Linked DNA regions of Latilactobacillus sakei subsp. sakei DSM 20017 = JCM 1157. The protein of the gene in region 1 interacts with the protein of each later gene in a pairwise test. Links are inferred from orthologs where the notes say so. Each region holds a gene or a part of one and is shown on either strand. Other genes may lie near its edges. The genes, in order: rplA and thrS.

Region 1 (17,085 bases):
TGCTTTCAAACCAAGATGCTTATCTTAAAGCAACCGGTGGCGTTAAGTTAGATGAACCAGCGATTGATTTGGCGATGGCCGTTTCAATTGCTTCCAGTTATCGCGATAAAGAAATTCCACCAACCGATTGTTTTGTCGGTGAAATTGGCTTGACGGGTGAAATTCGGCGGGTCAACCGGATCGAACAACGCGTTGGCGAAGCGGCGAAGTTAGGTTTTAAACGGATTTATGTTCCTAAAAATAATTTGCAAGGTTGGGATCCACCAACTGATATTCAAGTCGTTGGGGTCACAACTATTGCAGAAACTTTAAAAAAAGTATTCAACTAGGCATAAGTTGGTGCGAGAGGAGGTTTTATGATGCAACAAAAACCATTAACTAAAAGAAGAGTGTTAGGAATTGTCTTTGTAATTCTAGGGGGTGCTTTAGGGATCACGGCCTTTCCGGAATTCTGGCGAGTTGTTCATTTAGAGTTAGTCACATATCTCAATAATGGCATTACCAATGCCGTGTTAGGTGCAATTATTTTTTATCTTTTATTCCTGGTGTTGGCTAATCCGATGTTACGGGCGATGCGTCAATTGGAAAAGGCGTTGTTTAAACAATCACCTAGTTTCCTATTATTTGGGAGTGTTTTTTCATTAATTGGCTTGTTATTAGCGAATGTTGTTTCAATTCCGTTATACCGGATGCCGATTTTTGTTCTGAACACTGTTGTGCCAATCCTATTGATGATTGCGCTTGGTTACTTAGGCTTCAAGGTGGGGACGACCCGCTTAGATGAATGGCGTAAGTTCTTACAACCTAAGAAGCGTAATGCCGATGTCTTGGAACGCAAAGTAGACGACAATTTCCGCAAGTACAAGATTTTGGATACGAGTGTCATCATTGATGGTCGGATTAAGGAAATTGCTAAGACCGGCTTTATCGAAGGCACGTTGATGGTGCCGAACTTCGTATTACATGAATTACAATTAATTTCCGATTCTGCAGACAACTTAAAACGGGCGCGTGGTCGTCGTGGTTTAGATATCTTGAATGAATTACAAAAGGACGAAAGTTTATCTGTCGAAATGTACGATGGTGATTTCGAAGATTTAACGGAAGTCGATGGCAAATTAGTCAAGTTAGCGAAGTTGCTAGACGGAATTGTGGTCACAAATGATTACAACTTAAATAAAGTCTGTGAATTCCAAAACGTTCCTGTGTTTAATATCAATCAATTGGCCAATACGTTGAAACCAGCTGTCTTACCTGGTGAAGCGATGACTGTCACAGTGGTCAAAGCCGGAACCGAACGTCAACAAGGGGTCGCTTACCTTGAAGACGGGACGATGATTGTTGTTGAAGATGGCCAACATTATCTTAATAAACCATTAGATGTGATTGTGACAAGTGCCTTACAAACTGCTGCTGGGCGGATGATTTTCGCCAAACCAGCGCATCAACAAAAAGGCTTGAATGAAAAATAAGCATTCAGATGACTTTACACGGTCACCAATAATCGGTATTATTGAGACTAACTAAATTGTATAAATTGATGAAGAGAAGAAGTAGATTAGCCGGATTTTCAGAAAGCTTCTGGGCGCTGTGAAGAAGTAATTGGGTTAATCGAAATGCACCTTGGAGATGCTAGTAGACTTTGGCTACTAGTCGGGACACCGTTATCTGCTTGAGGCATTTTTGCGAAGAAAAGTGGAACCACGCTCAACCGGCGTCTTTTGTTAATTAACAAAGGGCGCTTTTTATTTGGAAGAGTGCTTTTTCAGGCGGTTATCTCCTGAGGATTAACACAGAATGGCGAATGATTGCTGTAAGTAATCGTTTGACATTCAGGGTTAACCGGAGGGAGATGCCTGAAAAGGCACGTTTAAAAGAAGAGTGCAACAGCGGGCGCTTATATTTCGAGCATTAACTGGATTTGACGAATTGGCGATGTAATCGCCGGTTTGGTAAATTTGGTTAAGCACAGAAATATGCCTGCAGGAGCACGTTTAAAAGAAGAGTGCTCTTGGATGCGGTCAGCAACTGAGTATTAATAAAAAATTACGAATAATCCCGGTTTTAGGATTATTTGTAATTTTAGATTAAGCGGAAGTTGTTGCAACCAAAAAGCACGTTTAAAAGAAGAGTGCGTCATTAACGGGTAGCTTTTGAGCATTAGCACAGTGTTGTGAATGACCGACAGAGTCGGTCGTTTGCAATACATAGCTAAGCGGAAAAAGCTGTTAATGAAAGCACGTTTAAGAAAGGAAGATTCGATGCTTACTGTTTATAATACCCTCACACGCCAAAAAGAAACGTTTAAACCCCTTGAAGAAGGCCGCGTTAAGATGTATGTCTGTGGGCCAACTGTGTATAACTATATTCATATCGGTAATGCGCGTAGTGCGATTGCGTTTGATACGATTCGCCGCTATCTCGAATACCGCGGTTATCAAGTTGATTACGTTTCAAACTTTACGGATGTTGACGATAAGATGATTAAAGCGGCTAACGTGGAAAACATCACCGTGCCTGAATTAGCGGACCGCTACATTGCGGCCTTTAAAGAAGACACTAAAGCCCTCAATATTGAACCAGCAACGCTTAATCCACGAGCAACTGATAATCTTGAAGAAATCATAGCGTTTATTCAAGATTTGATTGCTAAAGATTATGCTTATGCTGTTGACGGCGATGTTTATTACCGGGCTCGTAAGTTTAAGGCTTATGGTCATCTTGCTGGTCAAGATCTTGATCAACTCGAACAAGGTGCCAGCGAACATACAGCTACTGAAGAAACCTTGCGTAAGGAAGATCCAATCGATTTTGCCTTATGGAAAGCTGAAAAAGGCAACGAAATTGCTTGGGAATCACCTTGGGGCAAGGGCCGACCTGGCTGGCACATCGAATGTTCCGTGATGTCGACTAAATACTTAGGCGATACGATCGATATTCATGGTGGCGGCCAAGATTTGGAATTCCCCCATCACGAAAATGAAATTGCCCAAAGTGAAGCCAAGACTGGCAAAACCTTTGTGAACTACTGGTTACACAATGGGTTTGTAACGGTTGGGGATGACGATCAAAAGATGAGTAAGTCACTTGGCAATTTCGTGACGGTTCACGATTTGATTCAAGAAGTTAATCCACAAGCATTGCGTTTCTTGATGAGTAGTACGCAATACCGGCGGCCAATTCGCTACAGCCAATCATTGTTGGCAGAAGCCCAAACTAATTTGGATCGCTTGAAGACAACACTTGATAACCTGGCTTTCCGTCAAGCAACGGCTGAACCAGGCGAAGATCAAATTGTGATGGATAAGGCAGCTGAATTGGAAACAGCTTTTGTCACAGCGATGGACGATGATTTTAACGTTCAAAACGGCTTAACCCAATTGTACGAACTTGCTAAATTAAGTAACCAATATTTGGAACAGACAACGGTTCAAGCCGATACATTAACGTCATTGGCAACTCGTTTAACGCGACTATTAGCCATTTTTGGTGTTGCGTTTAAAGCGGACCAATTATTGGATACAGAAGTTGAAAGTTTAATTGAAGAACGCCAAGCCGCTCGAGCAGCTAAAGATTTCGCCAAGAGTGATGCGATTCGGGACCAATTGAAGGATCAAGGGATTATTTTGGAAGATACACCACAAGGAATGAGATGGAGACGCGCATGAAAAATGCTTTACAACTAAACGGGATTGCCTTAGCTTACATGGGGGATTCAGCCTATGAAGTTTACGTGCGGGCCCATTTATTAGAACTCGGCTTAACCAAACCTACTCGCTTGCAACAAGTCGCAACACACTATGTGTCTGCTAAAGCGCAAGCTGCTTTGATTGGTTTGATGATCGATGATAACTATTTAGCAGAAGAAGAAATGAATATTTTTAAACGCGGTAGAAATGCCAAAAGTTATACGAAAGCCAAGAATACGAGTGTTTCGACTTATCGGACCTCAACTGGCTTTGAAGCGGTTTTTGGCTATCTATACTTAACTGAACAACAAGAGCGCGTCGCTGAATTAGCCCACTGGTGTATTCAACAAGTCGACGCTGGGAGGACCCATGAGAAAAAATAATAACCAATCTTATAATCAGAAGAATAATGAATTTAATAGTCGTCGGACGGCTAAAAATACTGCTAAGCCAACACGGCGCCCAGCTAACAAGAAACCAGCAGCACCTGTAGAAGAAGCAGCGGTTGAAGAACAAACTGATTTCGTCATCGGGAAACATGCTTCTTTAGAAACATTGAAGACGAGCGACGCCAAGAAGATTAACAAAATCTTCCTTCAAGATGGTTTGAAAGCTGACTTCGTACACGATGTCGTTAAATTAGCGAAAGAAAAACGATTGATCATCCAAAATGTGCCTAAGAACAAGTTGGACTTATTGAGCGATCGTCAAAATCACCAAGGGATTATCTTAGCAATCGCACCGTTTGAATATGCGAGTGTTGATGATATTTTTGCTAAGGCCAAAGCGCAAGAAGAAGAACCTTTTATCTTAATCTTGGATAACTTGGAAGATCCGCATAACTTGGGTTCAATCATGCGGACAGCTGATGCAGTTGGTGTACACGGAATTATCATTCCAAAACACCGTGCTGTTGGATTAACATCCACAGTTGCTAAAACGTCAACGGGTGCGATCGAACATATTCCAGTTGCGCGCGTCACGAACTTAACGCAAGAAATCAAAAAACTTAAAGACCGCGGTCTCTGGATTTTTGGCACCGACATGGCCGGCACCGACTATCGTAAGTGGGATGCTAAGGGCCCAATCGGTTTAATCATTGGTAACGAAGGCAAGGGGCTTTCACCAATCGTTAAAAAAGAAGTTGATCAAACTTTGACAATCCCAATGGTGGGTCACGTGCAAAGTTTAAATGCCAGTGTTGCTGCGGGGGTTCTCATGTATCAGGCTTATAATAGCCGTCAACCTTTGGTATAGCTTATGAAAAAGCAGATTTTAATTGCAGATGGTTATAATATTATTGGTAATTGGCCTGAATTAAATAAGTTAAAGCAAAATGATCACTTGGCAGATGCGCGTGATAGTTTATTGCAAACATTATCGGAGTACCGGAAGTTTCGCGAAATCGAAATTATCCTCGTCTTTGATGCGATGTATGTGCCAGGGATTAAACAAAGCTATGAGCAATATAATCTTGAGGTCGTTTTTACTGAAGAAGATGAAACCGCTGATAGTTATATTGAAGCCTTAGCTGGTAAATTGATGTCACCAATTAATCAGGTCACCGTCGTTTCAAGCGATCAAGCTGAACAATGGACAATCTTTTCGCGGGGGGCTTTGCGGGTATCTTCGCATGATTTCTATCGCGAGATTAAGCGGACGCACCGCGAGATTGACCATGACGCTAAACGTTATCACAGTAAGGTGATGCAACGTAATCGGCCGTGGAATGACGATCAATTAGAACGTTTAGCGCAGATGCGCGACCAATTGAGTGACGAAAAGACTGATTAAACAGGCGTTCGCTTACAGATTGGGCAAACTCTTGCTAAAATAACAGTATGGTTGTTGCGTGAAGGGAGTTTCGGTCAATGGAACAAACAAAGCGCGACGAACTGCTGATTGCAGCAGTGGCTCAGAATGATTCACAAGCACTAGATGTATTATTCAAGGCGTATTTGCCGATGGTGTATCACACCGTGGCGCCATATTATATCCGGTTATTCGATGAAGACGATTGGTTACAAGAAGCCCGGATTGTTTGTTACGAAACTTGCCAATGTTACGATTGTCAAAAAGGCAAAAGTTTTGGGAGTTTCTATAAATTACGGTTTAAAAACCACATTTTAAATTTACTACGACGAGAACTCGCACAAAAACGGCGAGGTGATCGTCAGGCAGTATTGATTGCGGAGCGGCCGGAACACGACGCGATTTCAGAAGATACGATGACTTACTATCAATCGCAGTTTGAATTGAGATGTTATCTTGAAACGCTGTCGCCTTTTGAATTAGTGTCGTTTCGGGTGCTGACCGGGCAGCTTTCAATTGATGAAGCTTGTTGCCAACTCGATTGTACGATTGACCAGTTGAAACGAGGCCAATCAAGGTGCCAGACTAAGTTAAAACGGTATTATCAAGAGAATCGTTAACCAAAAGCGGTGGGACCGGACTAAACGGGTTCACCGCTTTTGTTGATGGATTCTAAGATTGACAGGTTCGCCTGCACATGATAAAGTGAATGGGATAAACATCACTTAGAGAGGGGCTTTTAGTCATGGGTGTTAAGAAAGTCGCCTTAGCCTGTACTGTCTGTGGTTCACGTAACTATTACGTTGCTGAAAACAAGAATCGGACAGAACGTCTAGAGTTAAACAAATATTGTAAACATTGCGGACAATACGCACAACATAAAGAAACACGTTAACATAGGAGGATGAAGATGATTAAGTTTTTAAAAAGCGTTGTTGAAGAAATGAAAATTGTTACTTGGCCTAATGCCAAACAAACGCGTAAGGATACATCAACTGTTGTGATGACATCAGTTTTATACGCAATTTTCTTTGGCGTCGTTGACTTAGCAATTCTCAAACTTCTTGAACTATTTATTTTTTAAAACTAGCTTAATGAAGCTGGTTTTGCTATACTTGTGGCAAGCAGAAAACTTCGCGTGGTCGGAGTTTTTTTATTTTGGTATTTAAAGGAGAACAAACATGGTTGAATCACTCGAAAAAAGCTGGTACGTATTACACACTTATTCAGGCTACGAAAACAAAGTTAAGGCGAACTTAGAATCTCGTGCCCAATCAATGGGAATGGAAAACAACGTCTTCCGCGTTGTTGTACCTGAAGAAGAAGAACATGAAATCAAAAACGGTAAGGATAAAGTTGATATGAAGAAAACTTTCCCTGGCTATGTTTTGGTTGAAATGGTGATGTCAGACGAAGCTTGGTTCGTTGTTCGGAATACACCTGGTGTAACTGGCTTTGTTGGTTCTCACGGTGCCGGTAGTAAACCAGCCCCATTATTGGACGATGAAATTAGCCAAATTTTACGTCAATTAGGCATGAGCACACGTCATTTGGATGTTGAATTCAAAGTGGGCGAATCTGTTAAAATCGTTGATGGTGCTTTCTCTGGTTTAGTTGGTCAAATTACAGAAGTTGACGACGAAAAGATGAAGTTAAAAGTTAATATCGATATGTTCGGCCGTGAAACGGCAACAGAATTAGACTACGATCAAGTAGACGAATTAGTTTAGAGTGCGCCATAAGCCGGGTATATCCTGAGGACTAACAGAGAGTGGCGAATGATTGCTGCAAGCAATCGTTTGGCATTCGGCGTTAGCCGCAAGGATATGGCTTATAGAACACGTTTAATTAAGAGTGCATTACCAGTGGTTAGCTTTTGAGCATTTGCCAACTTGGCGAATTGGCGATGCAATCGCCGGTTTGATAAGTGTAGCAAAGCACAGAAAGCTACTGGTAAAAGCACGTTTAAGTAATAATCGAGGGACCGTGACAAAAGTAATTTTTGTTGCGGTCCCTTATTTGATAGTCGAATATTAATAGTGGAAACGTGCTTTTTGAAACTGACTTCTGTGCTAATGCTCAAAGTCAAAGCGTTTCAAACGCACTTCTTATTTTAGACAGAATGATGTGATGAATATGTGGCAGATTATTAATCAGTTATTAGCAGTCATTGTTATTTTAGTTGTGGCAGCAGTGAGTTTAATTGGGCTCGATTATTATAAATTAGCTCACGTACAGCATCACTGGTGTCCACGACTAACGCATTATGAAACAGCACCGACGTTGTTTATCCACGGTTATCGGGGTAATCGGTATTCTATGGGGCATTTATTGATGCGTCTGCAAAAAACGGGGGTCGCCAAAAAAGCGTTAGTTATCAAAGTTGCTGCCGACGGGACCTTAACGTTTAAAGGCCCACAAGAATTGACGGCCAGTAATCCGACGATCCAAGTCCTATTTCAAAATAATCACGCTGATGTGCAGGATCAAGTTCGCTGGCTCAGCCAAATTGTGGCTATCTTGAAAAAAGATTACGACGTAACCACGATTAATTTGGTGGGACACTCGATGGGGGCCATCACAGTATTACGTTACTTATTAAAGCCGACTGCCGTGCCAGTTAAAGCAGTCGTATTACTAGCAGCACCGGTTAATGATCCGTCGATTGGGCCGGATACTGCAACGGTCTTTTGGAGCGAATTAACGCAACGGGGACCACGCAAAAAAACGGCCAATTATAATTATTTGGCCAAACGAGTAGCGCATTTTCCAACGGCAATTAGTATTTTGAATGTCGCTGGCGAATTGTTGGGCACTAGCCGTCACGACGGCTCAGTGGCCGTTGATAGCAGTTTTGCGCTGCGTAGTTTATTGCGGGGGCGAATCGACCGGTATCAAGAAATGCTCGTCAGAGGTGCCGGTGGGGCTCACAGCATGTTGCACGAAAATCGGTTAGTCGATCAGGCAATTAGTGATTTTTTGTGGCAAGACTAATTTTAAAAGAGCTTGCATTTTTCAGAATTGATTGGTATATTATGAGAGTATGTTTTCATACACTAGTGGGAGACCAAATATAATGGCCATCTTAACCACATCACGGACTTAAGGAGGTATGTTTCGTGGCTAAAAAAGTAGCAAACATCGTAAAACTTCAAATTCCTGCAGGTAAAGCAACTCCAGCACCACCAGTAGGTCCAGCTTTAGGTCAAGCTGGTATCAACATCATGGGCTTTACAAAGGATTTCAATGCACGTACAGCTGACCAAGCTGGTTTATTGATTCCTGTTGTCATTACTGTATACGAGGATCGGTCATTCGATTTCGTTACAAAGACACCACCAGCAGCAGTTCTTTTAAAGAAAGCTGCAGGTGTTCAAAAAGGTTCTGGCGAACCAAACACTAAGAAGGTTGCAACTGTAACTAAAGCTCAAGTGCAAGAAATCGCTGAAACTAAAATGCAAGACCTAAACGCTGCAGACGTTGAAGCTGCTATGCGCATGGTTGAAGGTACTGCAAGAAGCATGGGATTCACTGTCGAAGGTTAATTCATGCTTGACACTTTCAGTCGGATTTTCAATGAAAGTTGAAAAATCAAGTGGGAGGTCAAAAACCGTTCACCACAATTGCAAGGAGGAAAACCCTAATGGCTAAAAAAGGTAAAAATTATTTAGAAGCTGCAAAACAAGTGGATGCTGCTAAAGCATACACTGTTGAAGAAGCAATCGACTTAGTAAAGAAAGTTGATTTTGCAAAATTCGATGCATCTCTTGAAGTTGCATATCGTTTAAACGTTGATCCTAAACAAGCTGATCAACAAATTCGTGGTGCTGTCGTACTACCAAATGGTACAGGTAAGACACAACGCGTTATTGTTTTCGCTCAAGGCGAACAAGCAAAACAAGCTGAAGCTGCTGGTGCTGACGTAGTCGGTGCAGAAGATTTAGTTGAAAAGATCCAAGGCGGCTGGTTAGACTTTGACGTTGCCGTTGCTACACCACCAATGATGGCTCAAGTAGGTCGTTTAGGCCGTGTCTTGGGACCTAAAGGCTTAATGCCTAATCCTAAGACTGGTACAGTTACAATGGACGTTACTAAAGCAGTTAACGACATTAAAGCTGGTCAAGTAGCATACCGTGTTGATAAAGCTGGTATCGTTCACGCACCAATCGGTAAGGTATCATTCGATGCTGCTAAATTAGTAGAAAACTTTAAAGCTATGCAAGACGTGATCATCAAAGCTCGTCCTGCTTCAGCTAAAGGTCAATACATTACAAGTTTATCAGTTAGCTCAACATTTGGCCCTGGTGTCAAAGTTGATATTGCTAGCTTCTAAGTTGGTAATGCAAAAAGCGCTCATCCTTTCGGATGAACGCTTTTTTTGTGCCGTTGATTAGGCATTGATATCAATAATTTCAAATTTAGTCACATCGACTAAGCCTTTATCAGTAATTCGTAAGTTTGGAATCACATCGAGTGGCATTGCGCCGAGTTTCATAATCGGATCAAATTGGGCAGTGACGTTGAGTTGTTCATGACAAATGGTATTAAATGCTTTTTGATGGGCGATGAGTGAATCAATTGATTCAGTACTCATTAAACCACCAATTACAAATGGAAGGGTTGCGATTACCTGACTATTTTGAACGGCAACACCGCCACCTTGGCAAGCTTTGAGCGCATCGATGGCCATGACCATATCCGCGTCGTTAGTGCCGACAACGACTAAGTTATGGCTGTCATGGCCGATGCTGGTAGCAATCGCGCCATTTTGAAGGCCAAAGCCGCTTAAAAGGCCAACCCCGACATTGCCGGTTAAATGATGTCGTTCAATCACGGCAACTTTAACGATATCTTCGCTAGGATTGTAGTGAAAATCACCATCTGCATCGTGTGTAACAGGCAAGACAAGGTTTTGAGTGCGACTAATGCTTTGTAAGCCAATCACGTGGGCTTTGTCGCTGATGAGATTGAGATTTAATTGATCAGCTGAAAAATTGTCGAGATGAACGGTTTCTAGAAGATCATAAAAGCCGGCGACGGAATCATCAGTTGTTAATAAGTAAGCGCCGTTTGCAGCAATCTTTTGACCATCAATAAAGGTTTGGTTAACGCTGAAGTGTTCGAGGTCGTCGACCAATAAGAAATCAGCTTTGAGACCAGGCGCAATACCACCACGATCGCTGAGGCCGGTACATTGAGCTGTGTTGATGGTGGCCATCTGAATGGCGGTTAGCGGATCAATTCCGTTTTGAACGGCGACACGAATGCTTTCGTCCAAGTGGCCAGTTTCGCGAAGGGTAACAGATTGTAAATCGTCACCACAGAGGCAACAGAAGCGTGCGTTTTGAGGCGTAACGCCTTTTAAAAGCGTTGGCATATTCTTAGAAACTGTCCCGTAACGGAGGTAAACGTACATACCACGACTGATACGATCGAGCATTTCATCAACTTGTGTGCATTCGTGATCGTTGTGAACTCCTGCGGCTGCATAAGCATTGAGACCTTGACCGTGTAATGCGGGTGAATGGCCATCAATCATTTTATGTGCGTTAAGTGAAACTAATAATTCATCTAAAACGCCATCGTCGGCATTGACGACGCCGGGATAATTCATGAATTCGGCAAGGCCATAAGTTAGTCCTTGGTCGTAAGATTGTTTAATCTCATCTGCGGTAATGACAGCACCAGATGTTTCGAGGGTTGGATTTGCAGCAGGCACACAGGACGGCATCGTATACTTGATGTCGAGTGCTGTATTTTTGGCAGAAGCAACCATGTATTCAAGACCGCGCATACCGGCGACGTTGACGATTTCGTGGGGATCGGCGAGAATGGTGGTCGTCCCATGCGGTGTCACGAGTGAGCCGAAAACGGCGGGTGATACGTTAGCTGATTCGATGTGAATATGAGGATCAATCAAACCGGGTACGACGTATTGACCGTGTGCGTCAATAACATTGTCGGCTGTATAAGCTGCGTCAATTCCCAGAAAACGGCCATCGGCGATAGCGAGAGTGCCTTCGATGATCCGGGCGTTATAGACATCGACAATTTTAGCATTTTTGATGATTGTGTCGGCTGGTTTGCGACCGGCAGCTTGATCGATGAGTTGCTTTAAAGTTGATTTATCCATATTAAAAACTCCTTTTTATTTACCGGGTAATTCGTGCATTGTAAAGAGTAAGACTAAGAATAAGAGGGCAGCAACGTACATAATCGGATGCACTTTTTTACCCTTACCAGCCGCAATCATTGTGATGGGGTATGAGATTAAACCAAAAGCCAAGCCGTATGAGATATTGTAGGTTAATGGGACACAAAGGATGATCATAAAAGCAGGGAATGCTGTTTCAAATTCAGACCAATCAATGTTGGCGATTGATTTAATCATGAAGGAGCCAACGATAATTAAAATGGGAGCAGTTACTTCAGATGTTACAACTGCTAATAAAGGTGAAAAGAATAAACTAAGAGCGAACATGATGGCGACAACGACTGCGGTAAAACCGGTACGGCCACCAACGGCGATCCCGGTTGAAGATTCAATATAACAAGCAGTTGGCGTTGAGCCAAAGACGGAACCGGCAATCATTGAGGTTGAATCTGCGAAGAGGGCTTTACCGACTTCTTTAGGCATTTTGTTATCTTTGATGAAGCCGGCTTGTTGGGCTAAACCGATCACGGTCCCAGTTGTGTCGAAGAACACGCTGAAGAAAAAGACGAGAACAACGACCGCCATTTGAACTGAGAAAACATCCTTAAGATGAATGAGAGACACACCGAAAGTTGGTGCGAGGCTAGGAATTGAAGAAACAACACCGGTTGGCATTGCGATTAAACCGGTAACGACACCCATGATGGCAGTAGCGGCTAACCCAATGAAGAGGGCGCCAGGAATTTTACGAGCGAGTAAAGCGACTGTTAAGATCAGACCGAAGACGGTTAACCAAACATGCGGATTAGACCAGTTAGTGATGGTAACGAAAGATTTGGCGCTGGCAACCACTAGACCGCCTTGTTTTAAACCGGTAAAAGCGATGAATAACCCAATACCAACAGCCATCGCAGATTTGAGATTGGCGGGAATGGCATTAATCACCACTTCACGAACTTTTAAAACAGTGACAAGCATGAAGAGTAAGGAAGCAACAAAAACACCGGCTAAAGCTGTCTGCCAAGGAATGCCCATGCCTAAAACAACAGAGTAGGCGAAAAAGGCGTTACTACCAAGTCCGGGGGCAACTGCGATTGGGTAGTTGGCAATGAGGGCCATTGCTAAACAACCGACGATACCGGTAAGTGCTGTGGCGACAAAGACGGCGCCTTTATCTAAACCAGCATCTCCTAAAATTGTAGGGTTTACGAATAGGATGTATGACATCGCGATGAAAGTTGTAATCCCGGCGATGATTTCAGTCTTAAGGGTTGAACCACTTTCCTTAATTTTGAATTGACGTTCTACCCAATTCGTTCGTGTTTCTGATATAGAATCAACTCTCTTGTCCATAATGCACCTCTTAATTTATTTGAAATAAGAACTATTGCCTTATTGTACACCAAAAGGTCTTATTTTTTAAGACTAAATACGAAAAATCATAAAAATAATACAATTAAAGTTCGTTTATTAATACAAAAGCGAATTATTTAGGTACAAAAATAAGCATTTAAGGTGTAAAACCTTAAATGCTTATCGATTAAATTTAAACGAGTGCTTGAACTTGTTTGGCAATCGCTAATTCTTCATTAGTAGGAATCATCAAGACCTTGATAGCTGAATCGTCGGTACTAATTTGACGCGCACCATGGCCTTGTTCATTCCGTTCTGGATCAATCTTAACGCCTAAAACGGCTAAGCGGTCGCAGACATCAGCGCGCATTTTAGCATCATTTTCACCAATTCCGGCTGTGAAAGTAATGACATTGGCACCGCCAAGTTCAACGTAGTAGCTACCGATAAATTTAGCAGCAGAAGTGATGAACATATCATAAGCTAATTCGGCACGAGGATTAGTCGCCAATGATGATTGGATATCACGCATATCAGCAGAAATACCTGAAACGCCGAGAATTCCTGATTCTGTATTTAAGAGCGTGATGATTTCGTCGGCACTCTTATTTAATTCATTCATTAAGAAGGGAACAATAGCAGCATCTAACGAACCAGCACGAGTGCCCATTGGAAGACCTTCAAGTGGGGTGAAGCCCATTGATGTATCGACTGGTTTGCCATTTTGGCTAGCTGTGATTGAAGAACCACCACCAAGATGTAGGGTGATCAATTTTAAATCTGCGACTGGTTGGTTTAAAAAGTCAGCTGTTTCTTGTAAGATATAGCCGTGACTAATACCGTGTTCGCCGTATTTACGGATTTGGTATTTTTGGCTATCTTCATAAGGAAGTCCATAAAAACTGGTTGCATCTGGCATATCTAGATAGAATTGACTATCGAAGACAGCGACTTCGGGCACTGAATTTGGTAAGATATGCGTTAAGGTTTCAATGCAATCCACTTGAACAGGATTGTGTAATGGTGCGTATTTATCGAGTGCCTTGAGGGTTGCCAAATTATCAGCGGTGATTAACGTTGATTTTTCAAACGTTGTTGCGCCGGCAACCACTCGGTGACCAACTGCGACAATGTCGCTAGGCGAGTCGATAATGGCATTGTCTTGTAATTGTTTCAATAAACGAATAACGCCATCTTCATAGGTTAGATTAGCGATTGCGACCTGTTCTTTTTGGCCGTTAAATTTAAAAGTAAAGCGCGCTTCGGGGGTATTCATCCGTTCCATCAAACCGCTAGCCACTAAGCTTAAATCGGTTTGTTGAAATAGTTGCCACTTTAGGGATGAACTACCAGCATTGATAACTAAAATATTGTTCAAAAAGAAACACCTCTACTATCTTAATTTTCTTGAATAACTATATTTTATACGCTATTTTCAGAAAAATAAAATAAGCATAAGGTAATGCTGCTATAATAAATATTTATAGTTAAATTAGCATTGACGGCATGCTTTTTACATGCTATATTTGTAGTTGGTTATTTATGCTACCGAAGACTCAGGTGCCAATAGGCTTAATATCCTGCCGAGGAAGATACGTTGAAATCCCTCTCTATGTCTTGGTGGACATGGAGTTTTTTATTTTATAAGAGACTCTTGACCACAAGTTTTACAAATCTAATGGAGGTGAATCAATTGAGCGAAACAATCATTGCAAAAAAAGCACAAATTGTTGACACAGTTGTTGAAAAATTTAATAACGCTGTTTCTATCGTAGTTATGGATTACCGTGGCTTAACAGTAGAACAAGTTACTGAATTACGTAAACAATTACGTGAAGCTGGCGTACAAATGGAAGTTGTTAAAAACACTTACTTGCGTCGTGCAGCAGACAAAGCTGGTTACGAAGGTTTAGATGAAACATTCTCTGGCCCTACTGCAGTTGCATTTTCTAACGAAGATGTTGTTGCACCAGCTAAGATCATCGCTAACTTTGCTAAGAGTGCTGATGCACTTGAAATCAAAGGTGGTATGATCGAAGGTAAAGTGGCAACACTTGATGAAATCAACGCCTTGGCTACATTACCAAGTCGCGACGGTTTATTATCAATGTTACTTTCTGTATTACAAGCACCAGTCCGCAATGTCGCATATGCTGTTAAAGCAGTTGCCGACAGTAAAGACGAACCAGCTGCATAATTTAAAATTGTGTAGTTAAAAGTGTTATCAAAAAAATATTACCCATAAAATGGAGGAAACAAAAATGGCATTAGACGTAAATGCAATTGTTGATCAATTAAAAGAATCATCAATCTTAGAATTAAACGACTTAGTTAAAGCAATCGAAGAAGAATTCGGTGTTTCTGCAGCAGCTCCAGTAGCAGCAGCAGGTGCAGCTGGCGCAGACGCAGCAGCTGAAAAAGACAGCTTTACTGTTGAATTATCAGAAATCGGCCAAGAAAAGGTTAAAGTTATCAAAGCCGTTCGTGAAATCACAGGCTTAGGCTTGAAAGATGCTAAGGGCTTAGTTGATAACGCTCCTTCAGCTCTTAAAGAAGACGTTTCTAAAGACGAAGCAGAAGAAATGAAAGCTAAATTAGAAGAAGTTGGCGCTGTCGTTAACTTGAAATAATTTCCTTTATTTCTAAAAGAACTCCACATTTGTGGGGTTCTTTTTTTATAGCTTATTTCATCGGCCATTCGTTTACCATAAGCCCCGTTGATGGCAATCACACCGTGTTAAGCACCGCTTCGACGCCGTAGCTGCCACTGCCTTGTAATAAGACGGCGGTGTAGGTGTCTAACTTGGCTTGGGCGAGTGCAACCAATTGTTGACGGATATCTTCGGTGATGGCGAGGTAGTCTTGATCCCAGGTGCTAAGGTCGACTTGCATAGCTTCTTTGACAGCGGCTGATGTGCTGAGGGGGCCAGGGGTTAAAAGTAAATACGGTTGGTTCATGATTAGGCGTGCTCCTTTTGTGGTGTTTGGTATTTTGCAAGAATGGCCGGTAGTTCGCTGAGATTATGAATGACATAGTCAGCGCCAGCTTCCTTAAGGGTTTTAGTAATTTCTGCAAATTTAGCAAGCCGTATTTTTTGAGGGAGATCAATGAGTTCCGCTTTGTTTAATCCGAGGAGGCTACTACTTTCGATAAGGCCAACGGTTAAGACGCCGGCATTTTTGCCTTCTTGCATATCAATAACGGTGTCACCGACTTTAACGACTGTTTGCGGGTCGGTGATATTGAACGCAGTCATGATGTGGTTAATCATATCGGGTGCTGGCCGACCAGCAGCGACGTCTTCTTTTGAAACCATCAGTTCGGGATGATAACCAAGTAGTCCTGCTTGCTTAGCGGCGATTGCGAGCATTGCTTTGGTGTAGCCGGTCGTTGTCGCGATGTGGATATGATGTGCTTTTAAATAAGTTTGGACTTGAAGAACTGCAGGGGTCAGTGTTGTTTCTGTACTCAAGCGATTGAGCAAGAATTGTTCAAAATAGTTAAAGAGTTGCAATTGATCGGCATCGGTTATCCCGCGTTTGTATTTTGCAAACCAAGCACGTTGTACCTCTGGCATTTTAGCGAGTTTGGCAATGTGTTCATGTTTTTCGATGCCCATATCCTGTCTAATTCTGTCGGTATCGATTTGGATGCCGGCAGCGTTAAACGCACTTTGAAATGCTAATACTGGATCTAAACTGCCAAAATCGATTATAGTCCCTGCCCAATCAAAAATGACGCATTGAATATCCGTCATGTGAAAAAGCCTCCTTATGTCGTTGCAATATTGAAGTACAAATTCAGTATAGGGAAACTTTGTAAATCTCCAGCTCGTTTTCAGTAAACGTTCTGTAATGGAATTGAAAACATTGGGTTCTCTCAATTTGGTAATTGTCAATGACACTGATTAACATGAGGAGAGTGGCCAAATAAAAAACGCCCAAGACAAATTGTCTTGGACGTATGGCGGTTAAGTTAGTACTTGAACGCACTCAGATTGTAACGTGCTTTTCAAAGGTAACCTTCTGTGCCTAGCAACCACAAGCCAAATAATTACTTTCAGCAATTATCCGTCT
Region 2 (5,774 bases), 280 kb from region 1 along the record:
GATTACCACCAACGGTTGCGTCAGCTGTTAAAACAATTGCTTTCACGTTGTGGGCCATCGCTTCATCTAAAATTTTACGGTTAATATCATTGTCTTTACTCATATAAAGTTGGAACCATTGTGGGCCACCATCGGCTGCCGTTGCCATATCATCAATGCTGGCTGAAGCAAATGAACTCATGGTTAAGATTGAGCCGTATTCCGCCACCCCTTTGGCAGTTGCTGCTTCACCTTGTGTATTGACTAATTTGTGCGCTGCAACGGGTGCCATAATAATTGGTGACGTTAAGTGATCACCAAAAATTTCTGTTGATGTGTCCGGATTTTCAATGTCTTGTAAGACACGTGGTGCGATATATTTATGATTAAATGCTGTGATATTTTCATTAATGGTATAGAGGTCACCTGCACCACTATAGATATACCCAAAACCGCCCTTAGGGACAACTTTACCAGCGGCTTCCTCTAATTCATAGAGATTGATAATATCCAATGCTTTTTCTGCAGAACCTGCCATATATTTTTCAGTTGCCATAATAAAACCCCCATTAATTATCAATTATGAAATCGTTTACAACTATTATTATACCTCTTTTTTAATTGTGCACAACTAAAAGACGTAAAAAAAGGCGTTAAATCAAAATAAATTGATTTAACGCCTTTTTAAGAATGCTAATTCTCAGAAGCTACCCGCTTTGAACGCACTCTTTTTGAAACGTGCTTTTACAACTTGATTCCTGCGCTTTGCGTCACCTATCAAATAAGCGGTAAATACCGCTTATTCGCTAGGCTGTGCAAATGCTCAGAATCAATCAGTTGTAACGCACTCTTTATAGATTAATCTTCTTTGCGTGTTGTTTGCCGTCTCGGCTATAGTTACCAACTTCTGCTACGATTGCGTTGATAAACATGTCTGAGGCTTCTTCAACCGCATTTTCTTCACCGTATTTACGGACAGAAACTGTTGCTTGTGCAAGTTCTTGATCCCCAACAACTAATGTATATGGAATCTTGCTTGTTTGGGCTTCACGAATCTTATAACCCATTTTTTCATTACGATCATCGATCCGAACACGTAAACCGCGTTTGATCATTTCATCTTTGATGTTTTTAGCGTAATCATAGTGAAGATCGTTCTTAACTGGAATGATAACAGCTTGTGTTGGTGCTAACCATGTTGGGAAAGCGCCCTTGTAGATTTCTGTTAAGTAAGCTGTGAAACGTTCCATTGTTGACACTAAACCACGGTGAATCATAACTGGACGATGCATTTCGCCATCTTCACCAACATAGTGTAGGTCAAAACGTTCTGGCAACATGAAGTCTAATTGGATTGTTGAAAGTGTTTCTTCATTCCCCATAGCCGTCTTTGTTTGAACGTCTAATTTAGGACCGTAGAAAGCAGCTTCGCCTTCAGCTTCGACATAGTCTAAGCCAAGATCATCCATAGCGCCCTTCAACATCGCTTGTGCTTTGTTCCACATTTCATCATCGTCGAAGTATTTTTCTGTGTTAGCAGGATCGCGATAACTTAGACGGAATGTGTAATCATTGATGTTAAAGTCAGCATAAACATCGATCATTAGCCCTAAGATTGATTTAAATTCATCTTGAATTTGATCAGGACGAACGAATGTGTGACCATCATTTAAAGTCATTTCACGGACACGTTGTAAGCCTGAAAGTGCACCTGATTTTTCATAACGGTGCATCATACCAAGTTCAGCAATCCGAATTGGTAATTCACGGTATGAGCGTGGGTGATGTTTGTAAACTTGGATATGTGATGGGCAGTTCATTGGACGTAATTCAAGCATTTCGCCATCGCCCATGTCCATTGGTGGGAACATGTCTTCACGATAGTGATCCCAGTGACCTGATTGTTTGTACAAGTCTAAGTTAGCCAAGATTGGTGTGTAAACATGTTCGTAACCATTAGCAACTTCTTTGTCAATGATGTAACGTTCAATTGAACGACGAATTGTAGCACCATTTGGTAACCAGTAAGGAAGGCCTGCGCCAACCTTAGGATCAACGAAGAATAAGTCTAATTGATTACCGATAACACGGTGATCGCGTTCCTTAGCTTCTTGACGACGTTTCAAATCAGCATCAAGTTCTTCTTGTTTAGGATAAGCTGTCCCGTAAATCCGTTGTAACATTTGGTTACTTGATTTACCTTGCCAATAAGCACCAGCAACTGATAATAATTCGAAGAATTTAACGTCACTGACTTTACCTAACATTGGTGCTAAGCTAAAGTCTGAGTAGTCACCTAATTGGTAAACTAAAACTTGGTCAGCTTCAACTTCGTCTAATAAAGCAAGTTTATAAGTTTGGCCGGCAAATAATTTCTTAGCGTCATCTTTTGAAACACTGACACGTGAAATTGCTTCACCTGATTGGATTAATTTAGCCATTTCTGTTTTGATTTCTGGTAAATCTGTTACAGCAACTTGGCCAGCTTCATTATCTGTATCGTAATAGAAACCATCTTCGGTTGCCATTACTTCGCCAAATTGCATTTCTGGATAGTGTTGACTTAAAGTAGCAGCTAATACGAAAGCTGCAGTATGCCAAGTGGCAGTTAGGTTAACCGCTTGATCATCTTTAGTGATGATTTCGATTGCCCCGTCTTCCAAAAGTGGTTGTTGTAAATCAACCACTTCACCGTTAAATTTTCCGGCGATTGCCTTTTTTGCCAAGCTCGTACTGATTGATTTTGCAACGTCTAGTAAACTTGTTGCTTGCTCAAATGTTTTTTGAGCACCATCTGGAAAAGTTAATTGAATTTCTGCCATGCTTGAACACTCCTTCTTATTTTTGTAATCAACAATAAAAAAAGTCCCTGAGACGCATACAAATATGCACCTCAGGGACGAATTGATTTCGCGGTTCCACCCAGATTGAGAATCAAACACTGATTCTCCAACTTTAAGCGTCTTTAACGGAAACGACCCGACTGACTTAAGCCTCTAGAAAGTGGTCAATTAAATGTCCTTATGAAAAACTTTCAGTTATGTTTTTCTCCCTGATCAATATTGCCATTTAAAAGGTATCTTTCATCGTTGATTGACTCTATTAAAACACTTAATCTGACTTTACGCAAGTATTAATTTGATTGTAAACGTCTATTTTGACCGCTGACTTCAACCTCACGGGCTAAATAACGCACGCGTTGCATAATTCGACCAGCCTTCACCGGTTCTTCATCGCCACGCTGACTGGTTGTTAAATGTTTCTCCAATTCGTTCATCGTAAAATTAGAGCTGAAGAAAGTCGCTAGTTGTTCTTGCATCCGGTATTGCAAAATAATGCCTAATACTTCATCCCGAACCCAAGCACTCAAGGCATCCGCACCGATATCATCAATCATTAAAATTGGTGCTTTTTTGATTTGGTTGACCTTTTCGAGGACGTTATTTTGGCCAATCGCATTTTTCATCTCAACTGCAAAGGTCGGGAAATGGATCAACGTCGTTTCAAAGCCTTGTAGTGCTAATTCATTAGCGATTGCGCCCAGTAGATAAGTCTTACCAACACCAAACTGCCCGCTTAAATATAAGCCTTGATGAAAATCAGTGGGTGCTTGCCGGTAAGCTTCGACAAACTTCAACGCTTCGATTAACGGCACTTGGCGCTCACTGGCATCATATTGTGCGAGGCTCGCTTCAACGATGTCCTTAGGCATGTTAATCGACTTCACACGGGCCTTCAATTCGGCTTGTGCGCGTTTTTGAACTAGATCCGCCGTTGGTTCATAACTAACATCGATAAAGTGGTTACTCAACACCAACTTAGGCGCATAACCTGGTGCCAACGTTGTTTCACCGTTTAAAATTTTCTTTTTTTCATTGACATATTCATAGATTTTAGCTGCACTGCGCGCCACTGTTTCTTGTGATAGGGCGGCCTGATTAGCCTGAATAAAGGCCTGCACATCAGGATCTTGCAAGGCTTCTTCAACCAATTTATTAAAGCGTTGATTCAGGCGTTGCCGGTTCATATAGTCGGTTAAATCTTTGCCCATATTTTCCATTATGATTCCCGCCCTTCACGGATTTTCTTGAGTAATTGATCAATTTCTTGCTGATCCGCCTTACTTGATGTGGTTTGTGGCGCTTGATAATCAGACTTGGCCCATTTAGGCACAGTTTCTTGCTTGGTCTTGGCTTGATAGCGCGGTTGTCGTTTAGTTTGTTTCGTTTCTTGTTTGGTTTGGAAATCACGGATTTGTAAAATAGCGTCAGCTGACGTCTTAACCCCTTGTTGCGCCCATTGATTGGCGATTCGATCTAACAAAGCTTGTGTTAGGCCCTCATACTGACTAATGATGTAAACCACTAAGATATTTAAAACATCGTTGTTAAAGATATAGCGATTTTGTAAGTCACGTAATGCGCGAATTTCATTTTTCGCCACAAAGCCATGATTTTTTTGCTTAAGATATTCCAAATAATCAACTGGTAAATACTGCTGACTTTCGGTTAACCACTGCATTTCTTTTTCATTAAAGCCGGCTTTTTGCCATTCTTTTTGTAGCGTCTCAAGCGGTTTTTTAGCCGGTTGTTCACTGTTATTTTGAACGCTATGTCGGCGCGTATAATTATTCAAAACGTTTTGTTCTAACGCATCCATATTGACCCGACTGTCGGCAACATCCATGGTGAGGCCGATTAAGCGTCCCAATTCCATTTCGTCTAATCCGTAAAAATAATGCAAATTAAATAATCGTTGCTCATTACGTAAAATTTCATCCGTATCGATTTGATTCTGTGCAACCACTTCTTGTAATAAAGCCCAATCAAAAGTGCGCAACTCAACTGACGTGAAACTTGGTTTTTGCGCCTTTTTTTGTTGATACGTACTTTGTGCCTCAGCAACTGCCGTAGGGGCCGTTGTTAAATGATCATTTTGAACGTGGAAGACCGTCAAGAAGTTCTTCGTGACCTCTTCGTATTCCTTAGAGCGCACTGGTTGTAGTTTAAAATGCTCTCTCAATTCAATAAACCGCTTCTCACCGACTGATTCGTATAAAATGACACTCAACAAATCATCATTGAAGAAAATATGTGGCTGCATTGGTGCGTATAATTCATACACCAGATTGCGGCCCGTATTGTTATTCTTCTGATAAGTCCGCATTAAGCCTAACGCTTCTAACTTATTGCGCGCGTCATAAAAAGCCGGCAAATCAACCCCTAATAAATTCAACAAGGTCGCATGCGTTTGGAAAGTCATTTGACTCTTGGCCTGTGTTGATTGGCTCCATAACAAAAGATAGAGACTGTACGCGACAGCCCCCATCAGTGGTTGGTATAAATAGGTGACGACTGTTTGATCAAAATCGCTCAAATAGTTAGCTTTTGTCACCATAAACCCATCTTTAGGACTTAAATAATCAAATGCATCTGACATCCGCTAACTCCTTTCGACTAATCTTGGTCTTTAGCCTTTTCTTTTTTCATCATTTCTTGCAATTCCGCCATAAAGACATTCATGTCTTTAAATTGACGGTAGACACTAGCAAAACGAATATACGCAATCTCGTCGACACCTGGTAAAACGGCCATGACGTATTCGCCGACAGCTTGTGACGATACTTCGTTTTCGCCTAATGCCCTGATTTTATTTTCAACTTCATCAACAATTTCAGTCATTTGTTCCATCGTAACAGGTCGCTTTTCGGCAGCCCGGATTAAACCACGTAATAATTTATCGCGGTTAAACTCTTCACGGGTCCCATTTTTCTTAATGACTAATAACGGTGTTTG

What was found.
Region 2: the proteins of rplA (region 1) and thrS interact in binary tests that used the Escherichia coli proteins (3 or more experiments, as listed by UniProt). The link is inferred for Latilactobacillus sakei subsp. sakei DSM 20017 = JCM 1157 from one-to-one orthologs.

The regions. Positions count from the first base shown.
Region 1 is NZ_AP017929.1:776,273-793,357, forward strand. What follows is about bases 8,003-10,989. They hold rplA (50S ribosomal protein L1), read left to right. Parts: upstream 8,003-9,144; coding sequence 9,145-9,834; downstream 9,835-10,989. Other genes in these bases: LEUCM_RS03910 (alpha/beta fold hydrolase), read left to right, coding at 8,003-8,495; rplK (50S ribosomal protein L11), read left to right, coding at 8,621-9,046; ade (adenine deaminase), read right to left, coding at 9,892-10,989. Also shown: DNA repair protein RadA, read left to right, coding at 1-329; LEUCM_RS03865 (PIN/TRAM domain-containing protein), read left to right, coding at 360-1,472; cysS (cysteine--tRNA ligase), read left to right, coding at 2,262-3,668; LEUCM_RS03875 (Mini-ribonuclease 3), read left to right, coding at 3,665-4,072; 23S rRNA (guanosine(2251)-2'-O)-methyltransferase RlmB, read left to right, coding at 4,059-4,946; LEUCM_RS03885 (NYN domain-containing protein), read left to right, coding at 4,950-5,483; LEUCM_RS03890 (sigma-70 family RNA polymerase sigma factor), read left to right, coding at 5,561-6,121; rpmG (50S ribosomal protein L33), read left to right, coding at 6,247-6,396; preprotein translocase subunit SecE, read left to right, coding at 6,406-6,585; transcription termination/antitermination protein NusG, read left to right, coding at 6,683-7,231; more of LEUCM_RS03910, read left to right, coding at 7,638-8,002; more of ade, read right to left, coding at 10,990-11,634; LEUCM_RS03930 (NCS2 family permease), read right to left, coding at 11,650-13,008; LEUCM_RS03935 (acetate/propionate family kinase), read right to left, coding at 13,202-14,386; rplJ (50S ribosomal protein L10), read left to right, coding at 14,702-15,205; rplL (50S ribosomal protein L7/L12), read left to right, coding at 15,270-15,638; and 2 more genes. UniProt on the Escherichia coli protein: One of the primary rRNA binding proteins, it binds very close to the 3'-end of the 23S rRNA. Forms part of the L1 stalk. It is often not seen in high-resolution crystal structures, but can be seen in cryo_EM and 3D reconstruction models.
Region 2 is NZ_AP017929.1:1,064,091-1,069,864, reverse strand. What follows is about bases 317-3,284. They hold thrS (threonine--tRNA ligase), read right to left. Parts: upstream 2,802-3,284; coding sequence 831-2,801; downstream 317-830. Other genes in these bases: dnaI (primosomal protein DnaI), read right to left, coding at 3,113-3,284; LEUCM_RS05305 (alpha-hydroxy-acid oxidizing protein), read right to left, coding at 317-535. Also shown: more of LEUCM_RS05305, read right to left, coding at 1-316; more of dnaI, read right to left, coding at 3,285-4,039; LEUCM_RS05290 (replication initiation and membrane attachment family protein), read right to left, coding at 4,039-5,418; transcriptional regulator NrdR, read right to left, coding at 5,436-5,774. UniProt on the Escherichia coli protein: Catalyzes the attachment of threonine to tRNA(Thr) in a two-step reaction: L-threonine is first activated by ATP to form Thr-AMP and then transferred to the acceptor end of tRNA(Thr). The rate-limiting step is amino acid activation in the presence of tRNA.